Regions from separate parts of the Yimella sp. NH-Cas1 genome, predicted to be linked through region 2. Evidence: riboswitches for the same ligand, from Rfam matches in the RefSeq annotation. Region 2 holds a riboswitch; each other region holds the start of a gene.
The links. A riboswitch is a leader RNA that binds a small molecule or an ion and turns the genes downstream of it on or off. The one in region 2 is predicted to bind thiamine pyrophosphate.
Positions count from the first base shown of each region.

Region 1: it holds a riboswitch for thiamine pyrophosphate, as region 2 does, so the genes downstream of both, MF407_RS01205 (thiamine ABC transporter substrate-binding protein) here and thiM (hydroxyethylthiazole kinase) in region 2, are expected to answer to the same signal.
Region 3: it holds a riboswitch for thiamine pyrophosphate, as region 2 does, so the genes downstream of both, thiC (phosphomethylpyrimidine synthase ThiC) here and thiM (hydroxyethylthiazole kinase) in region 2, are expected to answer to the same signal.

Region 1 covers NZ_JAKSGG010000003.1:170,492-175,666, forward strand. The annotation lists gene MF407_RS01190 (thiamine pyrophosphate-dependent dehydrogenase E1 component subunit alpha) at 1-951, opposite strand, end outside; gene MF407_RS01195 (Lrp/AsnC family transcriptional regulator) at 1,017-1,541, shown strand; gene MF407_RS01200 (DUF4235 domain-containing protein) at 1,923-2,246, opposite strand; TPP riboswitch at 2,419-2,526, shown strand; gene MF407_RS01205 (thiamine ABC transporter substrate-binding protein) at 2,543-3,607, shown strand; gene MF407_RS01210 (iron ABC transporter permease) at 3,607-5,175, shown strand, end outside.
Region 2 covers NZ_JAKSGG010000003.1:1,375,006-1,380,180, reverse strand. The annotation lists gene MF407_RS06945 (Mu transposase C-terminal domain-containing protein) at 1-1,251, shown strand, start outside; gene MF407_RS06940 (AAA family ATPase) at 1,248-2,066, shown strand; TPP riboswitch at 2,409-2,505, shown strand; gene thiM (hydroxyethylthiazole kinase) at 2,545-3,324, shown strand; gene thiE (thiamine phosphate synthase) at 3,389-3,967, shown strand; partial or broken gene thiD (bifunctional hydroxymethylpyrimidine kinase/phosphomethylpyrimidine kinase) at 3,949-4,808, shown strand; gene MF407_RS06920 (TenA family protein) at 4,805-5,175, shown strand, end outside.
Region 3 covers NZ_JAKSGG010000003.1:868,646-873,820, forward strand. The annotation lists gene MF407_RS04530 (MFS transporter) at 1-587, opposite strand, end outside; gene thiC (phosphomethylpyrimidine synthase ThiC) at 584-2,284, opposite strand; TPP riboswitch at 2,282-2,391, opposite strand; gene thiD (bifunctional hydroxymethylpyrimidine kinase/phosphomethylpyrimidine kinase) at 2,425-3,228, shown strand; gene MF407_RS04545 (acetate--CoA ligase) at 3,306-5,175, shown strand, end outside.

The DNA.
Region 1 (5,175 bases), 1.2 Mb from region 2:
GACCGCGTTGGCCTGGTCGTCGTTGAGCAGTCCGCGTGAACGCAAGTACGCCTCGAGACGCGCGATCGGGTCACGGTCGAGCCAGGCGCAGACCTCGTCGCCGGAGCGGTAGCGGGTCGCGTCGTCGGCGTTGGTGTGTGCGTCCATGCGGTAGGTGTGCGCCTCGATGAGGAACGGACCCTTGCCGGTGCGGCAGTGCTCGAGCGCCGCGTCCATGACGGCGAGCACCGCGGCCGGGTCGTTGCCGTCGACCTGCTCGCTGGTCACGCCGTAGCCGATTCCCTTGTACGCCAACGACGGTGCCTTCGTCTGCTTGGCGAGCGGGACGCTGATCGCGTACTTGTTGTTCTGCACGAAGAAGATCGCGGGCGCATCGAAGACCGCCGCGAAGTTCAGCGCCTCGTGGAAATCGCCCTCGCTGGTCGCACCGTCGCCGATGAAGCCGAGCGCGACGGAGTCCTCACCGCGACGTTTGAGACCGTAGGCCGTGCCGGCCGCGTGCACCAGTTGCGTCGCCAGCGGAGTGCACTGGGCGGCCGTGCGGTGCTTCATCGGCTCGTACCCGCAGTGCGCGCTGCCGCGCAGCAGGGTCAGCACCTCGACCGGGTCGATGCCGCGGGTCACCAGAGCCATCGACTCGCGATAGGTCGGGAACATCCAGTCGCGCTCGGTGAGCGCACGGATCGCAGCGACCTGGCAGGCCTCCTGGCCACGCGAGGACGGATAGACCGCCAGCCGACCCTGTTTGGTCAGAGCGGTCGCCTGCAGATCGAAGCGGCGTCCGATCACCATGTGCCGCCAGACGTCCTGGAGCCGGTCGGCGTCCGGCATGACATAAGGACGACGGGTGCCGGTCTGGGTGACCTCGGCGCCGGTCGGGTCGATCAGCTGCACCGGTCGGGCCGAGGGCAGGAGGTCCTCGATCGCCGGATCATGGACTGTGGTCTGCATCACACTATCGTCGCTATCCGGGCCGACTGGCTCAAGTTCGGCACAAAGGAGTGGATGATCGGCTCATGAATGCCGAAGACAAGGTCAATTCGTCCAGTAGTGATGCACGCTCCGCACCGACGGCTGGACGATCGGCAGCGGCCCTGGACGTGGTTGATTCACGCATCCTGGCGGCGTTGCGCGAGGATTCCCGGCTGTCCGTGCGAGCGCTTGCCGAGAAGCTGCATCTGAGTCGGGCCGGGGCCTACGCGCGCATCGAGCGATTGCGTGAACGAGGAGTGATCACCGGCTTCACGATCGCCATCGATCCGGCGGCGGCCGGCCTGACCACCACGGCGTACGTGGCGATCAACATCGAGCAGAACACCTGGCGCCGGGTCAGCGAGGAACTCGCGACGTTGCCCTATCTGGACACCATCTCGCTCATGGGTTCGGACTTCGACGTCCTCGTCCAGGTGCACGCGCCCGACAATGCCTCGCTGCGCACGCTCGTCCTCGAACGCATCCAGGCCATCCCGGGCGTCCTGGGCACCCGCACCTGGCTGGTGTTCGACGAGTCCCGTGGGGTCGGGACTCCGTGGGAGGCGTGAGCACATGGCTGTGCCTCCCGCTGCGAGCGGGGGATTCCGCGGCGGGAGGCACATGTCAAGCTGCGTGCGCCCTATGGACGACAAGGCTTGTCGGACTACTGGCCCTATGTCGCAGCCGGGAACGCGGTCGCTCTGGCGCTGCCGACCTACGAGCCGCTGACCGGGTGGACGGCAGCGAAGCACACGTGGCCGCCGCGGCATCGCGGTACTCGTGGTGGAACCAACTGTCCGACCACCACCCGCGTGCGGCGCGGGATCTGTGGAGCTGACGCGGACCACGTCCGGACATACAGATTCCAGATCACGACGGGCCGCGCCGACAGCAGCGTCGCGGCCCGGGCGGCCAGAAGCGACCCGGTTGGCCGGACGTGAGGCTGTTGGTCAGGCCTTCTTGGCGGCCTTCTTCGTTGCCTTCTCCAGCGCCTTCTGGTGCTCCTTGACGACGACCTGCGGCGGGTGACCGGCGGTCTTGGTCCAGAATTCGGCGGCCTTGCGCTCACCCAGCGCACGCACACCCTGCGCGACGGCGGCGGCGAGCAGGACGAACAGCGCGGTCTCCTTGGCGGAGTAGTTCGGGTCGTGCTTGCCGACCGGCGCCGGCTGTCCGGTGACTGCGTGCCAACCCTGGTTGGTGACCTTGTTGGCGATCTGAGTTGCCGCCACACCGGCCGCAGCCGCGACGATCTTCCACACCACAGAGCCCATGAGTTCCTCCAAGTCAGCGGCCGTCACCGGCCGGTCGGGTCGATTTGTCTGGTCAGAGCCTGCCATGTTTCGCCCGGCTTGCACGTTTGCGCGCCCGATGATTCGGGCTGTGATCCCGGCCGCATGGAACGGCCGCCGACAAGACGCCGGCGAGACGGTGTAGCGTCCGATGCGGAAACGACAGGGGAGCGCACGGTGCGCTGAGAGTGCGGCGATCGGGCCGCAGACCCTCGAACCTGATCCGGTTAGTACCGGTGTAGGAAGTCGAGCCCCTCCTTGCATCCGAGGAGGATCAGTTGTTCCGGAGAACCTTCACCACCGCGTGCTGCGGCACCCTCGCCCTGGCCATCGCCGGCTGCTCGACCACCGGCGACGACAAGCCCGCAGCGACATCGTCCGGCAAGGTCACGACCGTCAAGCTCGTCACTCACGAGTCGTTCGTGATCCCCAAGGACGTGCAGGCCGAGTTCACCAAGACCACGGGATACCAACTGCAGGTGCTCGCCTCCGGGGACGCGGGCAAGCTCGCCAACTCGGTCGTACTCGCCAAGGGCAACCCGACGGGCGACGTCGTGTTCGGCATCGACAACACCTTCGCTTCCCGGGTCATCGATTCCGGCGCCCTCGCCGCCAACGAACCGAAGGCACTCCCGAAGAGCGCATCGAAGTACGCGTTGCCCGGCGAAGCCGCGCAGTCGCTCGCTCCGATCGACTTCGGTGACGTGTGCGTCAACGTCGACGACGCCTGGTTCGCCGCGAAGAAAAAGGCGAAGCCGCAAAGCCTGGACGACCTCACCAAGCCCGAGTACAAGGACCTCTTCGTCACGCCCGGTGCCGCGACGTCCTCGCCCGGTATGGCCTTCCTGCTCGCCACTGTCGCGAAGTACGGCGACGACGGTTGGCAGGACTACTGGAAGAAGCTCAAGGCGAACGGCGTGAAGGTCACCAGCGGTTGGAGCGACGCGTGGGGCGTCGACTACACCGCCGGCGGCGGCAAGGGGACGCGTCCGATCGTGTTGTCGTACAACACTTCTCCCGCCGACACGATCAAGGACGGCAAGCCGACGACGTCCGCCATGACGGACTCCTGCTTCCGGCAGGTCGAGTACGCCGGCGTGCTGAAGGGCGCGAAGAACGAGCCCGGCGCGAAGGCGTTCATCGACTTCATGCTCGGCAAGAAGTTCCAGGCGTCGATGCCGAAGAACATGTACGTCTTCCCGGTCGATGATCAGGTGAAGCTGCCCGACGCCTGGCAGACCGCGGTCAAGGTGCCGGACAAGCCGTTGCACGTCGACCCCACGAAGATCACGAAGAACCGGGACGACTGGCTGCGCCGCTGGCAGGACGCCGTCTCCGGGTGATGCGTACTCGCCTCGGGCGATCGCTCGTTCCGGCGCTCGCAGCACTGATCCCGCTGGCCTTCCTGGCGGTGTTCTTCCTGCTGCCCGTGTCGGCGATGGTCGCCCGAGGCCTGCACCTCGACGGGCAATGGTCCTTGGACGCGGTACGTGACGTCCTGACGCGGCCACGCACCCGCCGCGTCGTCTGGTTCACTGTGTGGATCAGCTCGCTCGCGACGCTCAGCACCGTGCTGCTCGGCGTGCCGATCGCGTACGTCACCTACCGGCTGAAACTGCCGCTGACGGGGCTGGTGCGCGGGCTGCTGGTGATGCCCTTCGTGCTGCCGACCGTCGTGGTCGGCATCGCGTTCCGCAGCCTGCTGTCGACGTCCGGTCCCTTGGGTTTCCTGGGTTGGGACGGCTCGTGGCAGGCGATTCTCGCCGCCCTGGTGTTCTTCAACATCGCGGTGGTCGTGCGCACCGTCGGCGGACGCTGGCAGTCGCTCGATCCACGGCAGGCCGAGGCTGCGGCCTCGCTCGGCGCGAGTCCGTGGACGGTGCTGCGAACCGTCACTCTGCCGGCGTTGCGTCCGGCCGTCGTCTCCGCCGCGATGGTGGTGTTCCTCTTCTGTGCCGGGTCCTTCGGCGTGGTGCTGACACTCGGCGGGGTGCGCTACTCGACGGTCGAGACCGAGATCTACCTGCTGACCACGAACTTCCTCGACCTGCGCGCCGCCGCGGTGCTGAGCCTGCTGCAGGCACTGGTCGTGATCTCACTGCTGTTGCTGACCGAACGCATCACCGACCGTGGCGAGACCCGTCTTCGATCGGGCACCTCTGTGCAGCAACGGGTTCGGCGCAGCGATCTGCCTCACGTACTGCTCACCGGCGCCGCGTTGATCTTCGTGCTGGCGCCGCTCGTCACCCTCGTCGCCCGGTCGCTGCAGGTCGGTGATGGCTGGGGCTTGGGCCATTACCGCAAGCTCACACAGGTCGGATCGGTGCCGGCCCTGCAGGTCAGCGTCTTCGATGCGCTGCTGACCTCGTTGCGGGTGGCGGTCGACGCCACCTTGCTCGCGATGCTCCTCGGACTGCTGGTCAGCTTCGTGATCACCCGGCGTCCGACCTCGGCGGGCGGACGCCGTCTGCTGTCGGCGCTGGACGCCACCTTCATGTTGCCGCTGGGTATCTCCGCGGTCACCGTCGGGTTCGGCTTCCTGATCGCGTTGGACGAGCCGCCACTCGACCTGCGCTCGTCGCCGCTCCTCGTCCCGATCGCGCAGGCGCTCGTCGCTCTGCCACTGGTGGTGCGGGTGATGGCGCCCGCTCTGCGCTCGGTCGACCCGCGGGAACGGGAAGCGACCGCTGCACTCGGTGCCAGTCCGATGAGGGTGTTCTGGGACGTGGACCGGCGGGTTTTGACGAAGCCGCTGCTGGCTGCGACCGGGTTCGCCTTCGCCGTGTCGTTGGGTGAGTTCGGCGCGACGAGTTTCCTTGCGCGGCCGGAGAATCCGACTCTGCCGGTCGTGATCTACCAACTGATCGGCCGCCCCGGTGCCGACCACTTCGGCATGGCCCTCGCGGCGTCC
Region 2 (5,175 bases):
GAGACAGCCTCGCGAGCGGACACCGGCTCCCGCCGCCTTCCGCCCGACCTCGTCCACCTGATCGAGGGCCTGGCACTGAGCAAGCCGCGGCCGGCCATCGCCACCATCCACCGCAAAGTCACCGGCATCTGCGCCGCCCGGAGATGGCCGGTCCCCTCCTACTCGGTGGTCTGGGACATCGTGCGGACCCTGGATCCCGGCATGGTCACCCTCGCCCTGGAGGGCGCAGCGTCCTACCGCGACAAGCACGAGCTGGTGCTACGCCGGCAAGCAGAGCTGCCCAACGCGATGTGGCAATCCGATCACACCATGCTCGACATCCTGGTGGTGGGCACCGACGGCAAGCCCGCACGGCCATGGCTGACAACGATCCTCGACGACTGCTCCCGGGCGGTCTGCGGCTACACAGTCTTCCTGGGCGCACCGTCGGCGATGAGCACCGCCCTGGCGCTGCGCCAAGCGATCTGGCACAAGACCGACCCGGCCTGGCCGATGTGCGGCCTGCCCGACGTGCTCTACGTCGACCACGGCAGCGACTTCACCAGTGACCAGCTCGCCCACACCGCCGTCGACCTCCACATCCGACTGATCCACTCCACCGTCGCCCGACCCCAGGGACGGGGCAAGATCGAGCGGTTCTTCGGCACCATCAACACCGAGCTACTCGCCACCCTGCCCGGACACATCACCGAAGGGCACCCCTGGCCGACACCGAAACTGTCCCTGGCCGCCCTCGATAGCGCCCTGGAGGCGTTCGTGGCCACCTACAACGACCGCACGCACAGCGAGCTCGGAACCTCCCCGCGCAGCGCGTGGATCGCCGATGGCTGGCTGCCCCGAATGCCCGAGAGCCTGGAAGACCTCGACAGACTGCTGTTGACCGTCGCCAAGACCCGCGTCGTGCGCCGCGATGGCATCCGCTTCCAGGGTCTGCGCTACGTCTCGCCAACTCTGGCCGGCTACGTCGGACGCTCGGTCGTGATCCGCTACGACCCCCGCGACATCACCGAGATCCGCGTCTTCGATCACGACGAATTCGTCTGCAAGGCCGTCAACCAAGAGCACCACGACCAGAAGGTCAGCCTCAAGGAGATCCAGGCCGCGCGCAACGCCCGCCGCCGGGCGCTGCGAGCCGGCATCAACGAACGCATCGCCCTCGTGGCCGCACCTACCGAGACGCCACGGATCACCGAAGCACCGGCTCCGGCGCCGAGGTCGGCGTTGAAGATCTACAAGGAGGACCTCAGGTGAGCCAGCGCTTCATCGTCACCAAGGAGCACCGCCGCTTCACCGAGTTCGCCGACGCCGTGCGCCGCGGGCACACCATCGGTTTGTGCTTCGGATCAGCCGGCGTAGGAAAGACACTCTCCGCGCGCCGCTACGCACACTACGAGAAGGCTCATGACCTGCTGACCTACTGGGGGCCGCGCTCCGACAACGACGCCAAGATCTACGCCGCCTTGAACCGGAGCCGCACCGTGCTCTACACCCCCAGCGTGCTGACCACCCCGCGGACCCTGAAGGACGAGCTGACCCAAGCCATCACCCGCACCAACATGTGCATCGAGCAGCACCTCGTACCTCCCGGCACGGCCACTCCCGAGGCCTGGGGATGGCGACACGGCAGGAACTACGTGGAGCTGATCATCGTCGACGAGGCCGAACGACTGCGTCCCGCCGCTCTGGAACTGCTGCGCGATCGCTACGACCGCGACGACATCGCCCTGATCCTGATCGGCATGCCCGGCCTGGAGAAGCAGTTCAGCCACTACCCCCAGTTCTACAGCCGAGTCGGCTTCGCCCACCAGTACCGGCCCCTGGGACAAGACGAACTGCTGTTCGTCCTCGAGCGACACTGGCGATCCCTCGGCAAGACCCTCGACCCCGACGACTTCACCGACGCCCAAGCCATCGCAGCCATCGCACGGATCACCCGCGGCAACTTCCGGCTCCTCGAACGCCTCTTCCCCCAGATCCAGCGGGTCCTGAAGATCAACGAACTCGACACCATCACCAACGACGTCATCGAAGCCGCACAGAGCACCCTGGTCATCGGTGTCACCTGACCCCGCCACGAAGCGACCGAAGAACCCCGCCATTCAGCAGACGAAGTCACACATTCGGACGCACTGTGGCGCGGCCAGCAGAGATGACCGATGTGTCCTACTGGGGTGTACCCCAGATGTCAGTTTTCGAAGTCCACTGCACGAGTGTCCGAAGTCGACTGCACATTTTAAGGTTGCGCAGCCGTTGTCTGGTGAGGCGCCATGGTGAGGGCTGCGGCGGCCAAGGAACGCCGTAGCGCAGCCGGGCACTGGTGACAGCACGCCCGGACGGTCCGAGGCGCGACCCTTTTGCGATCGCTGAAGCGAGGGCACGGTGCTGGGAACGGTGCGGATGTTAAGCTGGTGAATGACGCGGGGTGCCGTGCTGGTACGGCTGAGATCACACCCGTTGAACCTGATCTAGTTCGTACTAGCGAAGGGAACGTCGCCGATGTCGGCACCTTCTTCCGTCCCTACTGTCCCACTCGATGCTGCCGCTGTGGGCGAGGCCTTGGCTGCGATGCGCGGGCATGCCCCGCTGGTGCAGTGCCTGACCAACGTCGTCGTCGCTCAGTGGACAGCGAACGTCCTGCTCGCGGTCGGCGCCAGTCCGTCGATGGTGGACAACCCGGAGGAAGCCGGGCCGTTCGCCGCCGTCGCCGACGGGGTCCTGGTCAACCTCGGCACGCCCCAAGAGGCGACGGTGGCTGCGATGCACGGCGCGGTCAGTGCCGCCGCGGCGGCCGGCACCCCGTGGGTGCTCGACCCGGTCGGGGTGGGTGGGCTCGCCTGGCGCAGCCGGGTTGTCGTCGACCTGCTCGCCCACGCCTCCCCGGCACTCGTCCGTGGCAACCCCTCAGAGATTCTCGCTTTCGCCGGTGGGGGCAGCGGTGGGCGGGGTCCGGAGAGCGTCGACGCCGCCGAGGATGCCCTCGACGCCGGCCGGGCGCTGGCCCGGGAGCACGGCACCATCGTCGCGGTCTCCGGGGAGGTCGACCACCTCACCGACGGCACCCGGCTGGTGCGGGTGGCCAACGGCCATCGATGGTTGACCCAGGTCACTGGCGGTGGGTGCGCGCTGGGCGCGCTCATGGCTGCCTTCGCCGCCACCACCGACGACCCGCTCCTGGCCGCCACGGCCGCGACCGCGACGTACACCGTGGCCGCCGAGGTCGCGGCCGAGCGTGCCGCCGGGCCGGGGAGCTTCGCCGTTGCGCTGCTGGACTCTCTCGCCACCCTCAACCCGCAGGAGCTGACCGAGAAGGTGGTGCTCCGGTGACCCGCCGACCGGTGAACCTCAGCCTCTACCTGGTCACCGACACCGGTTTGTGCGGCCCACGGGGGTGCCCGCGACCGTGCAGGCTGCGGTCGCGGGCGGAGTCACCGTGGTGCAGTTGCGTGACCCGGGCGCCACCGACGCCCACTTCGTCGCCCTCGGCGTGGCGGTCCGCGAGGTGCTGGCGGGGACCGGGGTGCCGCTGATTATCGATGACCGGGTCCACCTCGTTCAGGACATCGGCGCCGACGGCGTCCACGTCGGTCAGCGCGACATGCCGCCTGCTCAGGCCCGGCAGTTGCTCGGGCCGGACGCCATGGTCGGGCTGTCGGTCAGCACGATCGAGCAGGTTCGCACAGCACGCGGGCTCGGTGACGGCGTCTTGGACTACCTCGGCGTTGGACCGGTGTGGCCGACGGCGACCAAGCCTGACCACGGCACTCCGATCGGCCCGGGCGGGGTGGCTGCGGTGGCCGCCGCGAGCCCGTGGCCGGTCGTCGCCATCGGCGGCATCACCACGAAACGCACCGGCATGCTGCGCCACAGCGGCGCCGCCGGCGTGGCGGTCGTCTCGACGGTGTGCGCCGCGGAGGAACCAGCCGTGGCGGCCGCGAGCCTGCGGGCCGCGTGGGACGGGCAACCGTGAACCCCCGCCCACCGATCGCGCTGACGATCGCCGGCTCCGATCCCTCCGGCGGGGCCGGTATTCAAGGCGACCTCAAGACCTTCTCCGCACTGGGTGCCTACGGCACCGCGGTGCTCACCTCACTGACCGCCCAGTCCACCCAGGGAGTCACCGGTGTCCACGTCGTCCCCGCGGACTTCGTCCGCGCCCAGCTGGACACCCTCGTAGACGACGTGGCGGTTGACGCCGCCAAGATCGGGATGCTCGCCTCCGCGGCCACCATCGAGACCGTCCTCGCCTTCCTCGACAAGCGCTCCGACGCGGTGCCGGTTGTGGTCCTCGACCCCGTCATGGTGTCCACCGCCGGTTCCCGGCTGCTGGCCGAGGACGCCGTCGAGCCGATGCGCCAACTCCTGCCGTACGTCTCCCTCATCACGCCGAACGTCCCCGAGGCCGCCGTGCTGCTCGACGCCGACCCCGCCGAAGACCTCGACACCATGCGCGCCCAGGCCATCGCGCTCCGGGAGCTGGGCGCCGCGCGGGTGCTGGTCAAGGGGGCCACCTCGGCGGCGACGCACACGCCACCGACCTGTGGCTCGACGACGCGGGCGAGCAGCTGCTGACCGGCCCGCGGGTAGCCACGGTCAACACCCACGGCACCGGGTGCGCCCTGTCCTCCGCGATCGCCGCACTCGCCCCGCGCACCGGGTCCCTGCTAGAGGCCACCCGCCAGGCCAAGACTTGGCTCACCGGCACCCTGCGGGCCGCCGACGCGCTCCACATCGGCCACGGACCCGGCCCCGTGCACCACTGCCACGACATCTGGAAAGACGAGAACGACTGGAAGGACAGCGACCGATGACCAGCCCACACACCTCCATGCCCGAGACGATTCGCGACCACGACGACACTGGCGTGTTCAGCACCGTGGCGTGGCATCGCACGGCCAGGGTCCGCGAGGCGATCGACGCGCTGCCCTTGTTGCACCAGCTGAGCGACGCGACCCTGGCGGAAGAGACGTTCCGGCACTACCTCGCCCAGGACGCGCTCTACCTGGCCGACTACGGCCGGGTCCTGGCCGCGGCCGCCGCTCAGGCCCAGGCGTCGGAGGAAATGGCATTCTGGGCGCAGGCCGCGCGGGAGGTGGTCGAGGTCGAGCGGCAGCTGCACGCCACCCACGTCACCGACCTCACCGCCGCCGAGCCCTCACCGACCACGGTTGCCTACAC
Region 3 (5,175 bases), 510 kb from region 2:
AAGGGTACCCGCCAACCCCAGGTTTCGTAGGCGCCGGGATCAAGCAGCGACAGCAGCGCCCAGGTGGTGAAGGCGATCGTCGCCTGCGCCCACGGTGCCATCGACATGATCAGCCCTGAGTAGAGACCGCGCAGGCGCGGACGCGACCATTCCATCGCCAGCGGGATGGCGGCCGAGTACTCACCGGCGACGAACACGCCACCCAGGAAGCGCATCGCCAGGATCCACCAGATCGCCGCGGCGCCGATGACCTCATGGGTGGGGGTCACCGCGATACCGAGGGTGCACGTGGCGGTTCCACCGATCGCCACGGTCGCGGTTCGGGTGCGTCCGAACCGGTCGCTGAGCCGGCCGAAGACGACGCCACCCACGGGTCGTCCCAGCAGCATCGCCATCACGACGATCGTCGCGCCGGCAGTGCCACCGTGCGGGCCGGTGATGGCCGGAAGGGCAGGGGCCAGCGCGACGAGGGGCAGGAAGATGTGGACCTGATCCACGAAATTGCCGGCCACTCCGCCCCGCAGGGCGGCGCGGCCCTGCGGGGAGAGGGGGTCGGTGTGTTCGCGGTCGGTGACCGCTGCGCTCACTGGGCCGCGTCGACGTAGACGCTGGCGCCGAGCTCGATGAACTCCCGGGACTTGTCCCGCATCCCATCCATTGCCGACTTGTGTTGATCCCGGATGTCCTGACTGATTCGCATCGAGCAGAACTTCGGTCCGCACATCGAACAGAAGTGCGCCGTCTTGGCGCCTTCGGCCGGCAGCGTCTCGTCATGGAAGGCGATCGCTGTGTCGGGGTCGAGCGAGAGCGCGAACTGGTCGTGCCAGCGGAACTCGAAGCGTGCCTTCGACAAGGCGTCGTCGCGCACGCGCGCTCCGGGGTGTCCCTTGGCGACATCGGCCGCGTGCGCCGCGATCTTGTAGGTGATGACCCCGGTCTTCACGTCATCTCGGTTGGGCAAGCCCAGGTGCTCCTTGGGGGTGACATAGCACAGCATCGCCGTGCCGTGCTGGGCGATGACTGCGGCACCGATCGCGGAGGTGATGTGGTCGTATCCCGGCGCGATGTCGGTGACCAGCGGACCGAGCGTGTAGAACGGCGCTCCGTGGCACCATTCCTGTTGCAGTTCAACGTTTTCCGGCACGAGGTGCAGGGGCACGTGTCCCGGGCCCTCGACCATCACCTGCACGTCGTGCGCCCAGGCGCGCTCGGTGAGTTCGGCCAGGGTCCGCAGTTCGGAGAACTGGGCCTCGTCGTTCGCATCGGCCACCGATCCGGGACGCAGTCCGTCGCCGAGGCTGAATGCGATGTCGTACTGGGCGAAGATCTCGCACAGCTCGTCGAAGTGGGTGTAGAGGAACGACTCCTCGTGGTGTGCCAGGCACCAGCCGGCCATGATCGACCCGCCACGACTGACGATTCCGGTGACGCGTTCGGCGGTGAGCGGGACGTACCGCAGGAGCACCCCGGCGTGGATCGTCATGTAGTCGACCCCCTGTTCGGCCTGCTCGATCACGGTGTCGCGGAAGATCTCCCAAGTGAGGGCCTCGGCGCGTCCGTCGACCTTCTCCAGGGCCTGGTAGATCGGCACCGTGCCGATCGGCACGGGGGAGTTGCGGACGATCCACTCGCGGGTGGTGTGGATGTCGTCGCCGGTCGAGAGGTCCATGACCGTGTCGGCGCCCCAGCGCGTCGCCCAGCTGAGCTTGGAGACCTCTTCCTCGATGGAGGAGGTGACCGCCGAGTTGCCGATGTTCGCGTTCACCTTGGTGAGGAACCGGCGGCCGATGATCATCGGCTCCGACTCCGGATGATTGATGTTGGACGGGATGATCGCGCGACCCGCCGCCAACTCCTCGCGAACGACTGAGACGTCGACGTTCTCGCGCAGCGCGACGTAGCGCATCTCGGCCGTCACTTTGCCCTGACGCGCGTAGTGCATCTGGGTGACGGTGCGACCAGGCTTGGCGCGCAACGGATTTCGTCGCTCACCGCGCCATTCGTCGGAAGCTTTGCCGCGACGGACGGCGGAGCGTCCGTCGTCCTGCAGGGTGCGTTCGCGACCCTCGTAGGTCTCGACATCGTCGCGGCTTTGGATCCAGCCGGAACGAGTGGCGGGTAGGCCGGCGGCAGGATCGCTGCCGGGTCCCGCGGTGCGGTAGACATGCACATCGGGATTCGGTGTGCCGTCGGGGGATTCGTCGAGGCTGATCGCGGTGACGGGCACGCAGATGTCGCCGTCGACGAGGTGGTGCAGGCGGTGCTTGGGATGAATCTCGGACATCGAGATCTCCTCACTTCCTTCGCCGGAATGACCCGGGCAGGTTCGGACGGTCCGAGCGGCGTCAGCTCGATCTCAGCCCTCTGCCGAGGGCTCCCGTGTGGGTGTCGCCACCGTAACCCATGTCACTTACGGTGTCGCACATGGTCCGTCCACCAGCTGTCGTCTCGATCGCCGGAAGTGACCCGAGTGGAGGTGCGGGAATTCAGGCAGATCTGAAGACCTTCGGCGCACTCGGTGCGTACGGCATGAGCGTTCTCACGGCACTGACTGCGCAGAACACGATCGGTGTGCAGAAGGTGTTACCAATCGATTCGGAATTCGTTGCGGCACAGCTTGATTCAGTGACGAGTGACGTGCGTGTCGACGGTGTGAAGATCGGTGTCCTGGGCTCAGCGGGGGTCGCTGAGGTGATCCGCCCGACGCTCGCGCACATGCGTGATCGCGGGGTGCCGATCGTGCTCGATCCGGTGCTGGTCGCAACCTCCGGAGACCGCTTCGGCGACGCGTCGGTGACGTCTGTGCTGCGTGACCTGCTGCCCGTTGTCAGCGTTGTGACACCGAACCTGTCGGAGGCCGCCGCATTGACCGCCACCCCTGTTGCGACCGACGAGCGGGGGATGCGCGATCAAGCCAGGAGCCTGCTCGACCTCGGTGTGCCCGCGGTGCTCATCAAGGGTGGCCACCTCGGGGGTGACGCGGTCGACCTGTGGGTCGACGCACACGGCTTCGAACGGTTCGCAGCCCCGCGTATCCGCACGTCCAATACGCACGGCACGGGCTGCAGCTTGTCGTCCGCGCTCGCCGCGCTGCGTCCGCGGCGGCCCGATTGGCACACCACCGTGACCGACGCAAAGGTCTGGCTGACCGATGCGCTGCGCGCGGCCGACTCGCTCGAGATCGGCGCCGGTCACGGGCCGGTGCACCACTTCCACCGATGGTGGTGACCGCCGTTGAGCGACCGGTTCGGGCCGTCCGGCGCGAGTCGCAGCGGCCGGAGTGTGGCCGATGACACACTCGTGCCATGGGTGCTTACAGCGACGAGTATCAGCGCAGCATGGCCGACCCCGAGGGCTTCTGGCTGGACGCGGCATCGGCAGTGCACTGGTTCAAGAAGCCGACCCAGGCGCTCGACGACACGAACCCTCCGTTCTACCGGTGGTACCCCGGCGCGCAGACCAACATCTGTTACAACGCGCTCGATCGCCACGTGATCGAGGGCCGGGCCGACCAGACGGCGTTGATCTACGACAGCCCGGTCACCGAGGTCCGGTGCAGCTACAGCTACGCCGAGCTGCTCGATCTGGTCGGGCGGGCGGCCGGGGTGCTGAAGGCGGTCGGTGTGGGCAAGGGCGATCGTGTGGTCGTGTACCTGCCGATGATTCCCGAAGCGGTGATCACGATGCTGGCCTGCGCCCGGATCGGTGCGGTGCACTCGGTCGTGTTCGGCGGTTTTGCGCCGGCCGAGCTCGCCGCCCGCATCGACGACGCGCGGCCCAAGGTCGTCGTCACCGCGTCGTGCGGCGTGGAGCGGACCCGCGTCATCCCGTACAAGCCGATGGTCGATGAGGCGATCGAGCGCGCCGAGCACAAGCCCGATCGCGTACTGCTGGTGCAGCGTCCGCAACTCCAGGCCGAGACGGGGGAGCGCGACATCGATTGGGCGACGGCGATGAAACCGGGCGCCGTCGAGCCGGCGGGCTGTGAGTCGGTCGCGGCAACCGACCCCCTCTACGTGCTTTACACCTCCGGCACGACCGGCAAGCCGAAGGGCATCGTGCGCGATCACGGTGGGTACCAGGTTGCGCTGCAGTGGTCGATGACGAACGTCTACGGCATGGAACCGGGTGACGTATGGTTCACCGCGTCGGACGTGGGGTGGGTCGTCGGCCACTCCTACATCGTCTACGGACCCCTCATCGCCGGCTGCACGACGATCGTGTTCGAGGGCAAACCCGTTGGTACACCAGACGCTTCGACCTTCTGGCGGGTCATCGCCGAATACAGCGTGAAGGCGTTGTTCACCGCGCCGACCGCCTTCCGGGCGATCAAGAAGGAAGACCCGGATGCGGCGTTGATGGCCGGCCACGACCTGTCGTCGTTCCGCACCCTCTTCATGGCCGGCGAACGTCTCGACCCCGACACCTGGCAGTGGGCCACCGACAAGCTCAGGGTGCCTGTGGTCGACAACTGGTGGCAGACCGAGACCGGCTGGCCGATCGCGTCCAACCAGATGGGGCTCGAGCAGTTGCCGATCAAGCCGGGATCAGCGGCGGTGCCGACCCCCGGCTACGACGTGCAGATCCTCGACTCGATGGGTGAACAGGTGCCGCCAGGCACCGAGGGCGCGGTCTGCATCAAGCTGCCGCTCCCGCCCGGCACACTCCCGACACTCTGGCAGGACGACGCCCGGTACGAGTCGTCGTACCTGTCGGCCTACCCGGGCTACTACCTCACCGGCGACGGCGGCTACATCGACGACGACGGCTACCTGTTCGTGCTCGGCCGTACCGATGACGTGCTCAACGTGGCCGGCCACCGTTTGTCGACCGGCGGCATCGAAGCGGCGCTGGCCGGCCACCCCGCGGTCGCGGAGTGTGCGGTGATCGGTGTTGCCGATCCGTTGAAGGGTCAGGTGCCGCGGGCGCTGGTCGTGTTGAAGGCCGGCGACAAGTGGGCCAACCTCGACGACGCCGGGCTCGCACAGTTGCGCACCGAGCTCGGACAGCGGGTGCGCGAGGAGGTCGGCGCCATCGCCACCCTGCAGCAGGTCGACGTCGTCGCCGCACTGCCCAAGACCCGGTCGGGCAAGATCCTTCGCAAGACGATGCGCCAGATGGCCGACGGCCAGGACGCGCAGGTGCCCTCGACCATCGAGGACCCTTCCGTGCTCG